2 regions of the Terriglobus sp. ADX1 genome follow, and region 2 is predicted to be linked to the other one. Evidence: riboswitches for the same ligand, from Rfam matches in the RefSeq annotation. Region 2 holds a riboswitch; the other holds the start of a gene.
What was found. Region 2 has a riboswitch for cobalamin ahead of JAO32_RS05665 (TonB-dependent receptor). Riboswitches for the same ligand answer to the same signal wherever they lie in the genome.

Region 1 (7,800 bases), 130 kb from region 2:
ACGCGTCAACACCAGCGTGCCCAACTCCACAATCAGGTCAAACTGTTCGGCAATGCCGATGAACTCTTCCGCGGAGATCATGCCGAACTTGGGATGATGCCATCGCACAAGCGCCTCAAATCCAATCACCTTGCGCGAAGGCAGATGGAGCTTGGGTTGGTAATAGACCTCCAACTCTTCATTGGAAATGGCTTTTTGAAGCGCGGAAGAAAGTTCGATCTGGCGAAGCATACCGTGGCGCATGGTTTCAGCAAAGAGGAACCAGTTACCACCGCCCTGCAATTTCGCCTCACCCAATGCAATCTCCGCGCATTGCAGCAGATCAGCCGCACTTTCGCAGGGGTGAGAACACGTCGCAAGTCCAATACTTACAGAGAGCGAAATTCTTTTGTCATCCAGGGCGATGGAGCTTCCGAGTAATGTGCTGAGTTCCTCGGCAACGCGAAGCGCCTCCTGCTCGTCGTGTTTTCCGCCCAGCACAACGGCAAATTCATCTGCGGAGAGACGCGCCGCAACGCTGTCCGGGTGTACCGATGCCAACTTGGAAAGTCGCAGTCCAATCTCTCGCAGCACGTTGTCTCCGGCCGCACGGCCAAGACCGCTGTTTAATAACTTGAACGAATCAAGGTTGATCACATAGACCGCAAAATTTTCTTCTGCGTGTGTGTCGGCATCCATTAACCCTTCCAGATGTTCCAGAAGATAGGTTCTGGTGGATAAACCGGTGAGCACATCCACGGTCTTGCGCTCGGTGATGTCCACCATCGCGCCTACCAAACGCACAGGTTCCCCCGCGCTGTTTCTGACAGCAATGCCGCGGTTCGCAATCCACCGCCAGCGACCATCCGCGTGGCTAACGCGATATTCGTTGTAGAACGAAAGCTCGCGGCTGGCGCGCATATCGGCAAGCGTGTTGACGCGCGGCTTATCGGCGGGATGAATTCTTCCCATCCAATCGTCAATGCCCACGTAGCAATCCGTAGCTTCTTCTCCCACCATGGACCGGATACGGCCCGAAAGATACAAGGAATCGCGGACGCAATCCCAGTCCCAGATACCTTCTGTTGTGGCTTGTGTTGCGAGCTTGAAGCGTTCGTTCGCCTGCACAATCTCATCGCCTATGCGCGATAGCCGTTCCGGGTAAAGGCGATGCTCCATGGTGAGAACCGTCAAAGCGGCGAATTGTTTCAGGCATGCAAGGTCACGCTCTGAAAATTCGCTGCGCGGTTTCTGGTCGATGATGGAGAACCCGCCTAACATCATGCCGTCGCGTCCAATGAGAGGCGCTCCTGCATAAAACCGGATATTCGGCTCTCCCGTCACAAAAGGATTGGTTCGGAAGCATTCGTTCTCCTGCGCATCTAGAACCACCAGCGGTTCGTTTCCCAGAATCGAATAGGCGCAAAACGATGTGTCGCGCGGACTCTCGCGGAAGTTGATCCCGATGGCAGATTTGAAAAACTGGCGTTGCTCGTCAATCAGCGAGATCAATACGATCGGCACCCGGAAGAGTTCCGCCGCTAACTGCGTTAAGTGATCGAAACCCGGTTCCGGCTCACTATCCAGGACGCAGTAACTTTTAAGAACGCGAAGGCGCTCGGCTTCGTTGTAAGGAAGCGGCGCTGGAACCCACCCATCTGTTGAAGCCATTGTGGACAGCCTCCTGCACCTTACGAAACGCGTACTTCGCGGAATCAACAGGACAGACTTGGTATGTATAGCACAGGAAACAAGCCCGCGTATGCCATGACGTTCCGCCGCCACCGAAATGTAACAACAGCTTCTGTTCGAAACGAAATCTTCGTTACGCCGTATGCTGGAAGGGATGTTTCGCTTTTCTGATTTCGTGGGCAACGCCGCTACGGTGGTGCATCTTCGCCGGGCCATTGCCTCAGGACGGCTGCCGTCTTCCATCCTGCTGAGTGGCCCCGCAGGCAGCGGTAAGTACACTCTTTCGTTGCTGCTAACGATGTCGCTGCTTTGCGAAAATCAGCCGCGTGAAGCCCATGCCGACGGCGACCTCGCCGACTTTTGTGGACATTGCCGCAACTGTACGCGCATTGCAGAGGCAATGGACCTGCCTGCGATGGTGGATGCTGCCGTAGCCGCGCGAGAAGAGCTTCGCGAGACAGACAAGAAAGAAACGCGTGTCCTGATTCAAACGCACCCAGATGTGCTCATTCTTCCGCCTGACCCGCCGCAGCTTCTGGTCAAGCTCGGACAGGTGCGCACACTGATTCACAGCATCTATTCCTTGCCGGGCGAGGCAAAGAGCCGCGTTTATCTGTTCCCTTCTGCCGCTTTCATGAAAGAGGCGGCAAACAGTCTTCTAAAGGTGCTGGAGGAACCGCCTGCTTACGCACACATTATTCTCATGGCGGAGCATCCGGGCGAACTGCTACCCACCATCCGCAGCCGCTGCGCGCCGGTTCGTCTTGGGGCGTTGTCCGCCGCAGAGATTGAAGAACTGCTTGCCACACGAAAGCCCGAGGTAAAGCCAGCACAACGCGCTTTGATTGCGCGTCTGGCGCAGGGTGCAGCAGGCAAAGCTCTGAGCTTTGATCTTGAAAGTTATCTAACAGCGCGCGGTGACGCCATGATTCTGTTGCGCTCTGCCGTGCTTGATGCGGACCACACGGACCTGTTCAAGACCACGGAAACGTATCGTGCTGGCGCGGATGGACAGCAGAAGACACAAGCCATGCTGGCCGCACTGGCAGGACTTCTCGAAGACCTGTTGCTCCTACGCAGTGGCGTACCGGACCGCATCCGGAACGTGGATATGCGGCGCGATCTCGACACGCTTTCCGACTCTGTCACCTTCGAATGGTTGGAGAACGCTTTGCGCGGCATGGATCAGGTCATCAGCGGCATGCGTCGCAATTTGTTACGTTCGTTGTCACTGGATGCTTTCGCAGAATCCATGTCCAGCGGTCGCCGCTAAGTATTATTTGTCGATGACAAAGTGAAAGACCCGCGTGGGACCGTCCTCTGGCAACAGGTACAGGTCATTGCCTTTGAGTGTCATGCCTTCCGCGCTGTAAAGACGACCACGATCCGTCGTTCCTGATGCAAGGGAACGCACAGGCTTCATCGACGGCCATTCGTACCAGTCGAGCGCGCCGGTAGTCTTCGTCAGATTGCCACCGCCCACCAGCATCCCGTTTACAAACTTGATGTCCTGATATTGGTTCTGCGATGGCGTATCGATCACGCGAATCACTTTGCCATCCATGCCAAGGACATACAACTTGCGACTACCCCAGTTGCCTGCAATGAGCGAGTCTTTTGTGACCGCAACACAACCGATGTGATCCGCAACGGAGATCTTGCGTTTGACCTTCAGCGTTTTCTTATCCAGTTCGAGTAATGTCGCGCTGCTGTTTGGTTTGTACTCCGCCACAGGAACCCAGATGGAATCGCCGCTGATGGAAAATCCGCCAGGGTGATAGCGCTCGCCATCGGTAACATCCACCTGCCGCTCAAACACGCCTGTCTTCCGGTTGAACTGATGCAGATAGCCTATGTGCGTATTGGAATCTACAGATGTTACCCAGATGTGTTCCTTATCCAGATCGATGCCCTGCACATGAAACACCGTGCCCTGCAGCACCTGCACGTCTGCCATCCGCGCATGCTCAATGCCCTGCACTTGCGCGGCAACTGGAAGCGACAAGCCAAGAACCATCATCATTACTCGCAACATCATGCGATCAGCATAAGCGATTCGGTAAACTGTCATCGTGCAGGTCAGGCTGTCTTCGGACAGCTTGTTAAACGGGGAAGCTGGTGTGAATCCGGCGCTGTCCCGCAACGGTGATGGGAAATCGTTATTTCCCCAAGTCCGACTACCGGCCTGCCGCCACCACCATGGAAGCGTTGAAACGCTGACCGTGGGTGCGCTTGAGGCTACCGCTCTCGTGGATTGGAACGGTGACCACTGCCTGCTTTCGTGCGTTTACGCGCGTTGTTGCATGCCTGCGCATGGGTGGTTCCCTCAGGTACTTAGGAGAGAACCGAAAATGGCAACACAGGCACTTACAACACTTCCCAAGCTGAAGACAGCAAACCTCGGCTTCCCGCGCATGGGACGGCAGCGCGAACTGAAGTTTGCTCTGGAGGGATTCTGGACGGGCAAGCGCACCGAAGCCGAACTTCTGGAAACCGCTGCAACTCTTCGTGCGGAGCATTGGAAGCTCCAGCAGTCTGCGGGCATCGACTTCATTCCAGCTAACGATTTCTCGCTTTATGACCAGGTGCTGGACACGTTGGTTCTGATTGGCGCTACGCCCGAGCGCTTTGGCAACGGCAAGGTCACGCTGGAACGCTACTTCAGCATGGCCCGTAACAGCAAAGAACAAACCGCCATGGAGATGACCAAGTGGTTCGATACGAACTACCACTACCTGGTACCCGAATGGAGCGCCGAACTTCCCTTCACAGTCGACACAACGAAGCTGCTGAATGAAATTGCAGAGGCGCGTGCACTCGGCATCGAGCCTCGCCCTGTCCTCATCGGACCTCTGACCCTGCTTCTCCTCGGCAAGGGCGTAGATGGCTTTGATCCCTTCACGCTCGCAGATAAGGTCGTGGCTGCTTACAAGTCTGTTCTTCAGGCACTGGAACAGCAGAACATTGAGTGGGTTCAGATCGACGAACCGATCCTCGCTACTGATCTCCCCCAAGGCGCAGCAGAGTTTTTCCGCACCGCGTATGCGGAACTGAAGAAGGTTCCAATCAAGCTGGTATTGACTACCTACTTCGATCGTCTCGGCAACAATCTGCCACTCGCTGTTGAAGCACGCACCGCAGGCATCCATATTGATCTAGTTCGTGCGCCACAACAGTTTGACGAGGTTCTTGCTGTGCTCGCACCGGAGCAGATTCTGAGTCTCGGTGTGGTGGAAGGCCGCAACATCTGGCTAACAGATTTTGCCGTTGCGCGCGAGTTTCTCTCAAAGGCTATTGCCAAGCTGGGAGCAGAGCGCGTTATTTTTGCCCCGTCGTGCTCGTTGCTGCACGTACCGCATGATTTGCGAAGCGAAACCAAGCTGCCAGTGCGCGTCAAAAGCTGGCTGCGTTTCGCAGAAGAGAAACTCGCAGAGATCGCGGCGCTTGCTTCTTCTGACGAAGAAGCATTCACGGCGAATGTAGCTGCGATTGCCGATCGTGCAGCGGCGGAATCCTCCACGAATCAGGAAGTGCGTTCGAAGCTTGCAGCATTGCTGGAATCGGACTTTGCACGCAAGTCGCCTTACAGCGAGCGCACGACGAAGCAGCGCGCTGAACTTGGGTTGCCGCTCTTCCCCACTACCACCATCGGCTCCTTCCCGCAGACGGCAGAGGTGCGTAAGCATCGCGCTGCATTCAAGCATGGCCACGAATCAGCAGAAGCGTACGAGGCATTCCTTCGCGAAGCCACGGAGCACTGCATCCGCCAGCAGGAAGAGATAGGCCTGGACGTGCTGGTTCACGGCGAGTTCGAACGCAATGACATGGTCGAATATTTCGCTGAATTTCTGGAAGGCTTCGTCTTCACGGAGAACGGCTGGGTGCAGAGCTATGGTTCGCGTTGCGTGAAGCCGCCCATCATCTTCGGCGACGTTTCTCGTCCGCAACCGATGACGGTGAAATGGACAGACTATGCTCGTTCGCTCACATCGCGTCCCATGAAGGGTATGCTCACAGGGCCCATCACAATTCTGCAGTGGTCGTTTGTGCGCAACGATATCCCGCGTCAGCAAACGGCATGGCAGATTGCTCTTGCACTACGTTCCGAAGTCAATGACCTGGAGGCTGCAGGCATCCGCATCATTCAGGTGGACGAGCCTGCGCTGCGTGAAGGTTTGCCGCTTCGTCATGCCGATTGGGAAAGTTATCTGGACTGGGCAGTCAAAGCATTCCGACTCTCCACCAGTGGCGTGGAAGACGAGACACAGATTCATACGCACATGTGCTACTGCGAGTTTGAAGATGTGTTGCCTTCCATCGCTGCACTCGATGCAGACGTCATCTCGATGGAGTCTGCCCGTTCACGTATGGAACTGTTGAACGCCTTCCGTGCACATGGCTATCCCAACGAAATCGGACCGGGCGTGTATGACATTCACTCACCTCGCGTACCTTCTGCAGAAGAGATGGGCGAATTGCTGGGACTGGCGATCAACGCTCTCAAGCCGGGACAGGTATGGGTTAATCCGGATTGCGGTTTGAAGACGCGTGGATGGCCAGAGACAGTCGAGGCATTGAAGAACATGTGCCAGGCTGCGGTTCAGGCACGCATTCATTTCACGGAGTAATTCAACGGAGGGTGGGTCATTGCGATCCGCCCTCTGAATGCAAATGCCGTATGTCAATGTTTTGTATCTGAACTCCCTGACTCAGCAGGCATTACGTAATCCACACATAGGGTTGCAACAATCGCCGTATCTTGTTATCTTGAATAAGTGCTTCGGCGCGTGCACTCGTAGCTCAGCTGGATAGAGCAATTGGCTACGAACCAATAGGTCGGAGGTTCGAATCCTTCCGAGTGCACCATACCTTTTAGAAAGGCCACTCTTCGGAGTGGCCTTTCTGCTTTGCTATCTAACTTATTTCGCAGTAGATAATCCGAGTCCCGGCGTCAGTGTTTTCCCGTTGATCCCCTCAGGCGACCACGCGCTCACAATCGCCTTCGCAATCTTCGCCACGGTCACTTCGCCTTCGTTGTCCACGCTCCACCCTTTGTCGGTGTTCTCGTAGGTGTAGACCGCCAGAACAATCGGGCCAGACTTCGCTGCAATGATTGCCACATCCGACCGCGTGGCATCCAGCGATCCGGTCTTGCTGGCAATGCCGCTTCCCTCTTCGGTGTTGTCCAACGACTCCAAATAACGCGGAATGGTATCGCGGTAAAACTGATTGCGGAGCATCTCGATTGCCGATTTGCAGGCTACCTGAGCTTTCGCAGGATCAACCGCAGGCTGACCGGCGATGTTCAGATCGCAGCGGCCAATCTTCTCCATCACGCTGCTGATCTGTCGCGCCGTCGTCTTACCCAAACCAAACTTCTTCTGATCGGCCGGCATGGGGCCGACGGCTGGCTTGGAAACCTTCTTGTACAACCATGTCTGATCCAAACCAAGCGCTGTCATATTGTCATCGACCTTCTTCGTTGTGAAGCGGTCAATCATCATGTTGGTGGCGGTATTGTCGCTGACAATGACCATCATCGTGGTCACATCCTTCAGCGTGATGGTCAATGGCGTATCGAAAAAGTGCAGCACACCGGAACCGCCGACACTTTCGCCCGGCTGCAGTGTCAGCTTCTCGTCCCATGCGGCATGTCCCAGGCCAATCTCACGCATTGCCGTCCACAGCATTGCCAGCTTGATGGTGCTTGCCGTCTGCACCGGCTTGTCCGCATCGATGGCAATCGTCTTGTCTGTGTTGAGCTGATGGGCATAGAGGGCTACTTTGCCGTGATGCTGCGCGATGATCTGCTGCACAGCATTCGTCACAGCGTCCTGCGACTGCGCAATGGCAGTAGAGCTATACGCCAGGAAGGACAAACTCACGGCGCAAAAGGAGGTGCGAATGGTTCGGTGGAACATGCGGAGGAACATGTCCGCAATGCTATCCGAGCAGCTTGCCTAAATCCATGCCACCCAGCATGCCCTGCGTCTCTGACTGCATCTGAGCATCAGCCTTGCGACCAGCTTCGTTAATCGCTGCAGTGATCAGGTCTTCCAGCATCTCAATGTCGCCGGAAGCGGCGGACAAGACATTGGGGTCCAGCTTGAGCCGCAGCAGTTCTTTGCG
Region 2 (7,800 bases):
GCTCTGTCGAAGCTGTCGAAGCCGGTTTCCGGCGACATGATCGCTCAGGTGGGCACCATCTCGGCAAACTCGGATTCGCAGATCGGCACCATCATTGCCGAAGCGATGAAGAAGGTTGGCAAGGACGGCGTCATCACCGTGGAAGAAGCGAAGAGCATGGAGACCCAGCTCGACGTCGTGGAAGGTATGCAGTTTGACCGTGGCTACCTGTCGCCCTACTTCGTGACCGATGCAGAGCGCATGGAAGCTTCGTTCGACGATCCGTACATCCTCATCTACGAGAAGAAGATCTCGGCCATGAAGGATCTGCTGCCGCTGCTGGAGCAGGTTGCTCGTACCGGCAAGGCATTGGTCATCATCGCGGAAGACGTGGACGGTGAGGCTCTCGCAACCCTCGTGGTCAACAAGCTGCGTGGCACGCTGAATGTGGCTGCGGTGAAGGCTCCTGGCTTCGGCGACCGCCGCAAGGCTATGCTGGGCGACATCGCCATCCTGACCGGTGGCAAGGCCATCACGGAAGACCTTGGCATCAAGCTGGAGTCCGTGAAGCTTGAGGATCTGGGTACCGCGAAGCGCGTCTCCATCGACAAGGACAACACCACCATCATCGACGGCGCCGGCAAGGAAGCCGACATCGACGGTCGCGTGCGTGAGATCCGCAGCCAGGTTGAGAAGACCACCTCCGATTACGATCGCGAGAAGCTGCAAGAGCGCCTCGCTAAGCTGGTCGGTGGCGTTGCTGTCATCAAGGTCGGTGCAGCTACCGAGACCGAGATGAAGGAAAAGAAGGCACGCGTGGAAGACGCAATGCACGCAACCCGTGCAGCCGTTGAAGAAGGCATCGTCCCGGGCGGTGGTGTGGCTCTGGTTCGCACCGCGGCAGACGTCGATGCTCTCATCAAGACCCTCGAAGGCGACGAGAAGATCGGTGCATCGATCATCCGCCGCGCCATCGAAGAGCCCCTGCGTCAGATCGTTGCCAACGCTGGTGAAGAGGGTGCAGTAGTTGTGGGCAAGATCCTGGAGTCCAAGGACAACCAGGGCTACAACGCAGCAACCGGCAAGTTTGAAGATCTGGTTGCCGCTGGCGTCATCGACCCCACCAAGGTAACCCGCACGGCTCTGCAGAACGCAGCCAGCATCTCCGGCCTGCTGCTCACCACGGAAGCTCTCATCGCAGAGATTCCGGAGAAGGCAGCTCCGGCAGGTGGCGGCCACAACCACGGCGGCGGCATGGACGGCATGTACTAAGCCCAAGCACGTACAACAGAGAAGCCCCGGAGCAATCCGGGGCTTCTCTGTTTGTTACTTACTCAATCTTCTCTAGCGAAGAACGCCACCCGCCGTTACGTCGCGGCCCTGCGCCATGCGCTGCACATAGAGCTTGGTTCCCTTTGCTCCATCAACTTTGAGCTGTTCCAACTTGCGCGTTCCCACCTGGAATGACAGTAGCCAGCTCTCACTCAGGTTCTTCTCAAATTGCTTCAGATACGGGCTGATGCTGGGCGGGTTCAGGCTTCCCTGATTGAACGTATTCGCGCCGGTTGAATCGGCGAGATCGCCAAGGTAGCTCTGTCCACTGAAGCTGGCAAAGCCGGGATGCGTGTCGAAACGACCGTAGTAAATGGAATACACCGGGACGCCCGCTCGCTGTGCATCCTGAATTGCTGACTGCACGTAGGGGCTGTACTGATTATTCGGCGTAGGTGCGCCGTTATATAGATCAATGCCATTCGTAATCATCAACACGGCACGCGGCGCTGTCTTATCGCCCGGCCAGTTCTTGATCAGATCCTGCAGGCAGAAATACGGGCTTGCACTTATACCTGCACCGCCTTGGGATAGCCGCAACTGCTTCGACACCACTTCAGGGTCAGAGGTGAATCCACCACCACCAAATACAGCGCGGCCATTCTGCATATACGCCACGCCCACAGTGACGTGCTCGGCTACAAGATCAGCCGCGAACCGACGGATTTCATCCACCTGATTACCAAAGCTGCCCCGCAGGCTGTCATCAATCAGGATGGCTACCTCAACAGGCTTTGCGCGGTTTGCAAGCAGCGGTTCCAACCGCTGCACGGGCACTTTCTTACCAGCAAACTGCACGCGCAGATCGTTCTGTTGCAACGTCGCAGCCTGTCCCTTGTTTTCAGCGCGCAACACGACTCGAACGTCATACGGACCTTCCTGTGCGTGAGAAGGAAGCGCCGCAAAAAGAAGCGCAAAAGCAGTACATGCAAAACGAAGTCGTGCCAACATGAGATTCCTCCGGCCCAAATCATAAAGGCCCACACTGATGAGACGCTCAGTGTGGGCCTTTTTACTCAGCCGTGGCGCATGTTCAACACTTGCACAATGGATTACTCGTGCGGGAAACGTAGCTTCAACCCTGCACGGAAGGTAAACGGCAACGATGGATAGCCGATTGGCCCCATATGTTGGTTATTGAGCAGATTGTCCAACTGCGAAAACACCGCTACCGATGGCCTCACCTGGTACGTGAAGTTCGCATCCAACTTCGTAAATCCGGGATCAAGATTCCGGTTGGGAAGCAGCATGGAATTATCGAACGACGAGTTGGAATAGGCATCGATAAAGGTGGAATCATCCGCCCGCGAAGCAACCGCGCCCTTCACAGCCGCTGACCACTTTGCTGTCGTGTACTGAGCCAGGAAGAAGCCTGTCTGCGGCGGACGACGGAACGGACGCTGTCCGACCAGCGGCGAATACTGCCCAATGGGAATGCCGGGATAGTTCGGGTTAATCGTCGTGGAGCCACCCAACGCCGCCAGTGCATCGCTGGAGAACGACTGCTTCACCAGTGAATCCTGATACGTATATCCAGCACGCAGGAAGAGGTGATTCGTAACCTGGTACTCAAACCACGACTCCACGCCTACAGAACGCGTATCCAGCGAATTGAGATAGAAGCTACCCAACGCCACCGGCAGGTTCTGGTGGAAATACGCGTTGAACAATGTCACTGGAACGCCTTCCGTTCCGCGTCCGTACGAGGAATGAAAATAAGTCACATGCAGAATGGCGCGGTCAGAATAAATATTCTGATCCACTCCGCCCTCATACACGCGGCTGCGCTGCGCGCCGATCGGACTTACGTTGAACTTCGTAATATCCGCGGGATCTCCAATCGCAATCAGCTTCTGATAGAGCGATGAAAGCTGCGCATTCAGACTTGGTTCCTGCACACCCTTCGCAAACTGGAAGCGAAGACGTGTGCCATGAAACCATCCGCGTCCCGGTTGCAGAGCGTAGTACGAAAGCCCGATCTGGGGCTGGCCCTCGGTTCCATACAGTGAGTTACGCTGGATCGCTCCACCAACGGTATAAAACAACCGATGCCACGCATCACCATGCAGTTCCAGCGTGTAGTCGTAATTGCTGCGACCCACCTGGTCGTTTTCGCCATACAGCGGATAGCGATACGCACCGCGCTCATCCTGGAATCGGAAGCCGCCCAGCAAGGTTAAATGGCGATTGAAGCTATAGCTGGTGCGATAGTCCAGCCCATCGCGATTGTTCACCATCTCGTAGTAAGTAGGAAATGGGTCATAACCAACGATGACCTGACCTGTGGCCTTCGTTCCGTTGGCACCGCGAATCGTCACCGTGTTGCCAAAATATTCGCCGTAGCCATCCGGCGTGCCTACAGCGGCAAAGTAACGAGACTGCTCACGCTTCCGTGCGCCAATGTAGCGGAGCGTGTTGTGCCAACCGTTGCCGCGTGTGTCATCCAGCACACCGCTGAAGTACGTATCCTGATCGGCTTGCTTACCGTTCTGCGCAAGCCCCTGGAAGTCCCATGCACCCGGAATCCCCACAGCACTCACTGAATTACGCACGGTGCCGCGAACGCTTGTATTCGCGCTGAAGCTGTACCCTAGGTTCGCCGCAGCGGTTGCAGCGTGATAACGATCATTCGGCAAAGCATTGGAGCTATCAAAGCGCGAGAAAGCGCCGAAGTAATCGGCCTTGCCATACGTACCGGAGAGAGTGCCCTCATTACGCCACGTGTGCAGATTGCCCGCATCGCCGGAGTACGTCAGCACGGGCTTCAATGTGGCTCCATGCGGCGTTTCAAAACGAACCACGCCGGCGCGTGCATCGGTTCCGTACAGAATGCTGTCGGGCCCGCGATGTGTCTCGATCGTGGAAAGCGCAGTAGACGATACCGTGCCGTAATCAAACACACCACCCACATCGTTCGCAGGCACATCGTCAATCAGCACTTTGTTTGCATCAGAGTTTGCGCCACGCACAAACATTGACGTTACTCCGCCATACTGCCCGGTCTGCACCATCGCTACACCGGGCTGCAGACGAAGCTCATTCACCACGCCAGCACGCGTGCTCAAAGCCTGAGGGTCGATCAACGACACGCTGGCGCTGGTCTGCTGCACGGGCGTCGGTTCGCCTGTCGCAGTTACGGTAATGTCCTGCTTGATGGAGCTGATCGACAGTTGCAGATTTTTCTGCACCAGGTCCCATTGCCGCCCATAAAACGTATCGCTCACCTGCGGAGAGAATGTTGGCGCATCCGCAATCAAGAGGAAGCGACCATCTTCCGTGGAGCGAATTTCAAAAGAACCATCTGGCTGCGTGACAGTGGATGCCACCACCTGCGTCCCTTTGACCAGTCGCACATGTGCAACGGTGATAGGACGTCCCAGCGGATCGCGGACGACGCCGCGGACAACAACAGCGTGTGCAACCGATGCAGTAAAGGCGCACACAGCAACTGCGCACAATTGCGCGGCCGCGCGTCGCTTCTGAGCGATGCGATACATATCAGAATTCTCCTCTGCTTCCCCCGCGGGAGCATGGCTTACAACCAGCAGTGGAATCGGTCTCCTGACTTACGCGCATCGCACATTGCTTTCGTATCTCGCACATGCCGTCTTCCCACTTACGCAGTGATAGCCGTGTCACGAAAGAATATGTCTCCGAAAAGCATTTCCGAAGATGCGCGCTTACAGTTGCGGGGCAGTGGCGGATTCTCACCGCGCTTCCCAATGCATTCCGCTGCGCTTGTGTTGAAGAAAGCAATCCCTCTTTAGAATTGCACCAAAACGTGTATTGCCAGTGTACCGCGTAAACGCCGTGTTTTATGCGGTTTTAAGAAGCATCTGAGCAGCAACCTCTACGGCAATCTCGCCAGCACGCGCGCATTGTTCACCGCTTACATCATGATGCGTAACAAAACGAACTGTATTTCCATTAATCGCGCTGGCCAGCACACCACGCTCTTTCAGCAAAGCGACATAAGCAGGCGCGTCAAACTCCGTGCGGAAGATGACAATGTTTGTCTCCACTTCCGCGGGATCGACAGAGATACCTTCGACTCCCGCGATCTGCTGTGCCAGCAGCTTTGCATTGGCGTGGTCGTCATCCAGCCGCTTTGACATCACATCCAGCGCAATCAATCCAGCCGCGGCCAGCACGCCAGCCTGACGCATGCCACCACCCAGCGCCTTGCGAATGCGCCTCGCCTTGTCGATGTTCTTGCGTGAGCTCACCAGCAGCGATCCCACCGGTGCGCACAGTCCTTTCGACAAGCAGAAGTTCACGGAGTCGTAGCCTGCGGTGAGTGTGGCTACATCTGTCTTCAACGCGGTGGCGGCATTAAAAACACGCGCACCATCCAAATGAATCGGCAATCCGCGACCATGCGCACCATCGCGAAGCTCGCGCATCACCGCAAGCGGTGTGACCGATCCACCTGCCATGTTGTGCGTGTTCTCTACCCAGATCAGGCCTGTCTGCGCCTTGTAATACAAACCCGTTGTGGCAAGCGCCGGCTCAATATCCTTCCAGCGAAGAATGCCGCGCTGCCCCTGCACTGTACGAAGCTGGCATCCGCTGAACATTGCAGCCATGCCCATCTCCCAATCCAGCACATGCGCACGCGATTCGCAGACGACTTCCCTTCCCGGCTCTGTGTGCAGACGCAGAGCAATCTGGTTCCCCATCGATCCGGTAGGGACAAAAATCGCCGCTTCCATGCCAAAGACCTCTGCAGCGCGCTCTTCCAGGCGATTCACCGTCGGGTCTTCGCTGTACACGTCATCGCCCACTTCGGCAGATGCCATAGCCGCACGCATCTCCGGCGTAGGCTTGGTCACGGTGTCGCTGCGCAGGTCAATTACTTCCATCGTTACTTCTCCTAATCTTTTGGGAGCACTCATGCCACGGCTGGCTCATCCGCCAGCAATTCGCCGAAGATGCTCGATGACACGATGCGTCCCTGCTGGGTCAGCATGGTGCGGCCATCTTCCAACCGCATCAGTTCATCGCACTGCAGGCTCTGCACACGCTCTACAAAAGCATCCAGCCAAGCGGCAGGAAACGATTCCCGTAGCTCCGCAATGGAAACGCCTTCCACCAACCGCAGTCCCAGGAAGATACTCTCTTCCCACTCGCCCAGCATGTCGATGTGTTCCACTTCAACGGCTTCGTTGCCTGCAATGTAGGGATCGAGTTCATCGCCGTTGGCAAAGCGCGAGGCGCGTCCATCCGCTTGTGAGCGCAGCATGGAATGCGCATCCAGCCCGAAGCCGAAATACGCATCACGCTTCCAGTACCTCAGGTTATGCCGCGACTCATAGCCTGGACGCGCAAAGTTCGAGATCTCATACTGCGCCAGCCCTGCGGCATCAAATGTTTCGCAAGCCTGAGCATACAAATCCGTCACCAGCGAATCCGTCGGTGCAGCATGCGCTCCATAGCGAACACCGGGGCCAATCAGTTCACGCCCCAGCCGCGAGTCCTCATCCACTTCCAGCATGTAGACCGACACATGCTCCACATCAGAGCCAATCGCCGTCTGCAAGGAATGCGACCAAGACTCAACCGTCTGGTGCGGTAATCCTGCAATCAGATCCACATTCAGGTTGCGAATCCCCGCGGCACGCAAACGCTTCAACTCCGCAAGGCAAGCGTCACCCGTATGCACGCGTCCCACGGCACGCGATTCCGCATCGACAAAACTCTGCACGCCCAACGAAACACGGTTCACGCCGCTCTGCAGCAGCACATCCAGCAGCTCATCTGAAATCTGCCCCGGAGCCGCCTCTACGGTAATCTCCGCGTCCTGCTCCATGGGATAGGCCGCGCGCAGTGCTGCAAAGACTCGCGCCATCTGCTCCGGTTCCAGCAGCGAAGGCGTTCCGCCACCCAGAAATACGGAATTCACCCGCTGCGGGATGGTGAGCTGATGTTGCGCGGCAAATTCACGCGACGCTTCAATTTCCGCTGCAAGCCGTTCGACATAAGCCGCCATCCGCGCCGGGGGAAACGCGTCCGAGGCGAAGTTACAGAAAGTACACTTCTGCCGGCAGAACGGCACAGACACATACAGGCCGAGCGTGGCGTCGTGGGGGTGCATCGTTTCTATTTTCCCATGTATGTGCTGTAAAAATCGTGAGCCGAAGCGTGCCACAAAGACATCTACAATCAGACAAGCGCATGGCCAAGAAAAGCAAAGAGAAGCCGAAAACCGCGGCAAAGTCCACACACGACGAAGAGGTGCTGGGCAAAGCGTATGACAGCCGCCTGATGAAGCGTCTGCTGACCTACATGCGCCCTTACGCGGGCCATGCTGGCCTCAGCTTTGCCTCTATCCTGCTCAAAGCAGGCGCGGATGTCGTCGGCCCATATCTTGTCCTCGTAGCGACAGACCGCTACATGACGGGCCACAACACCACGTTTGTACCCGGATGGTTTGCGCGCCATCTCAGCCCGCAACCCCTCGTCGGCATCACCGAATGCGCGGCGCTCTAT

Region 1: linked by a shared signal. The riboswitch ahead of metE (5-methyltetrahydropteroyltriglutamate--homocysteine S-methyltransferase) and the one ahead of JAO32_RS05665 (TonB-dependent receptor) in region 2 are both predicted to bind cobalamin.

What each region holds. Positions count from the first base shown of each region.
Region 1 covers NZ_JAEDXV010000006.1:158,498-166,297, forward strand. Annotated here, with positions in the region: gene JAO32_RS06195 (sensor domain-containing phosphodiesterase) at 1-1,650, opposite strand, end outside; gene JAO32_RS06200 (DNA polymerase III subunit) at 1,826-2,944, shown strand; gene JAO32_RS06205 (DUF6454 family protein) at 2,948-3,742, opposite strand; cobalamin riboswitch at 3,731-3,874, shown strand; gene JAO32_RS06210 (hypothetical protein) at 3,849-3,986, opposite strand; gene metE (5-methyltetrahydropteroyltriglutamate--homocysteine S-methyltransferase) at 4,023-6,299, shown strand; tRNA gene JAO32_RS06220 (tRNA-Arg) at 6,461-6,537, shown strand; gene JAO32_RS06225 (serine hydrolase) at 6,591-7,556, opposite strand; gene JAO32_RS06230 (YbaB/EbfC family nucleoid-associated protein) at 7,615-7,800, opposite strand, start outside.
Region 2 covers NZ_JAEDXV010000006.1:30,888-38,687, reverse strand. Annotated here, with positions in the region: gene groL (chaperonin GroEL) at 1-1,251, shown strand, start outside; gene JAO32_RS05670 (hypothetical protein) at 1,324-2,262, opposite strand; gene JAO32_RS05665 (TonB-dependent receptor) at 2,364-4,808, opposite strand; cobalamin riboswitch at 4,846-5,087, opposite strand; gene JAO32_RS05660 (threonine aldolase family protein) at 5,127-6,173, opposite strand; gene hemW (radical SAM family heme chaperone HemW) at 6,203-7,405, opposite strand; gene JAO32_RS05650 (ABC transporter ATP-binding protein) at 7,486-7,800, shown strand, end outside.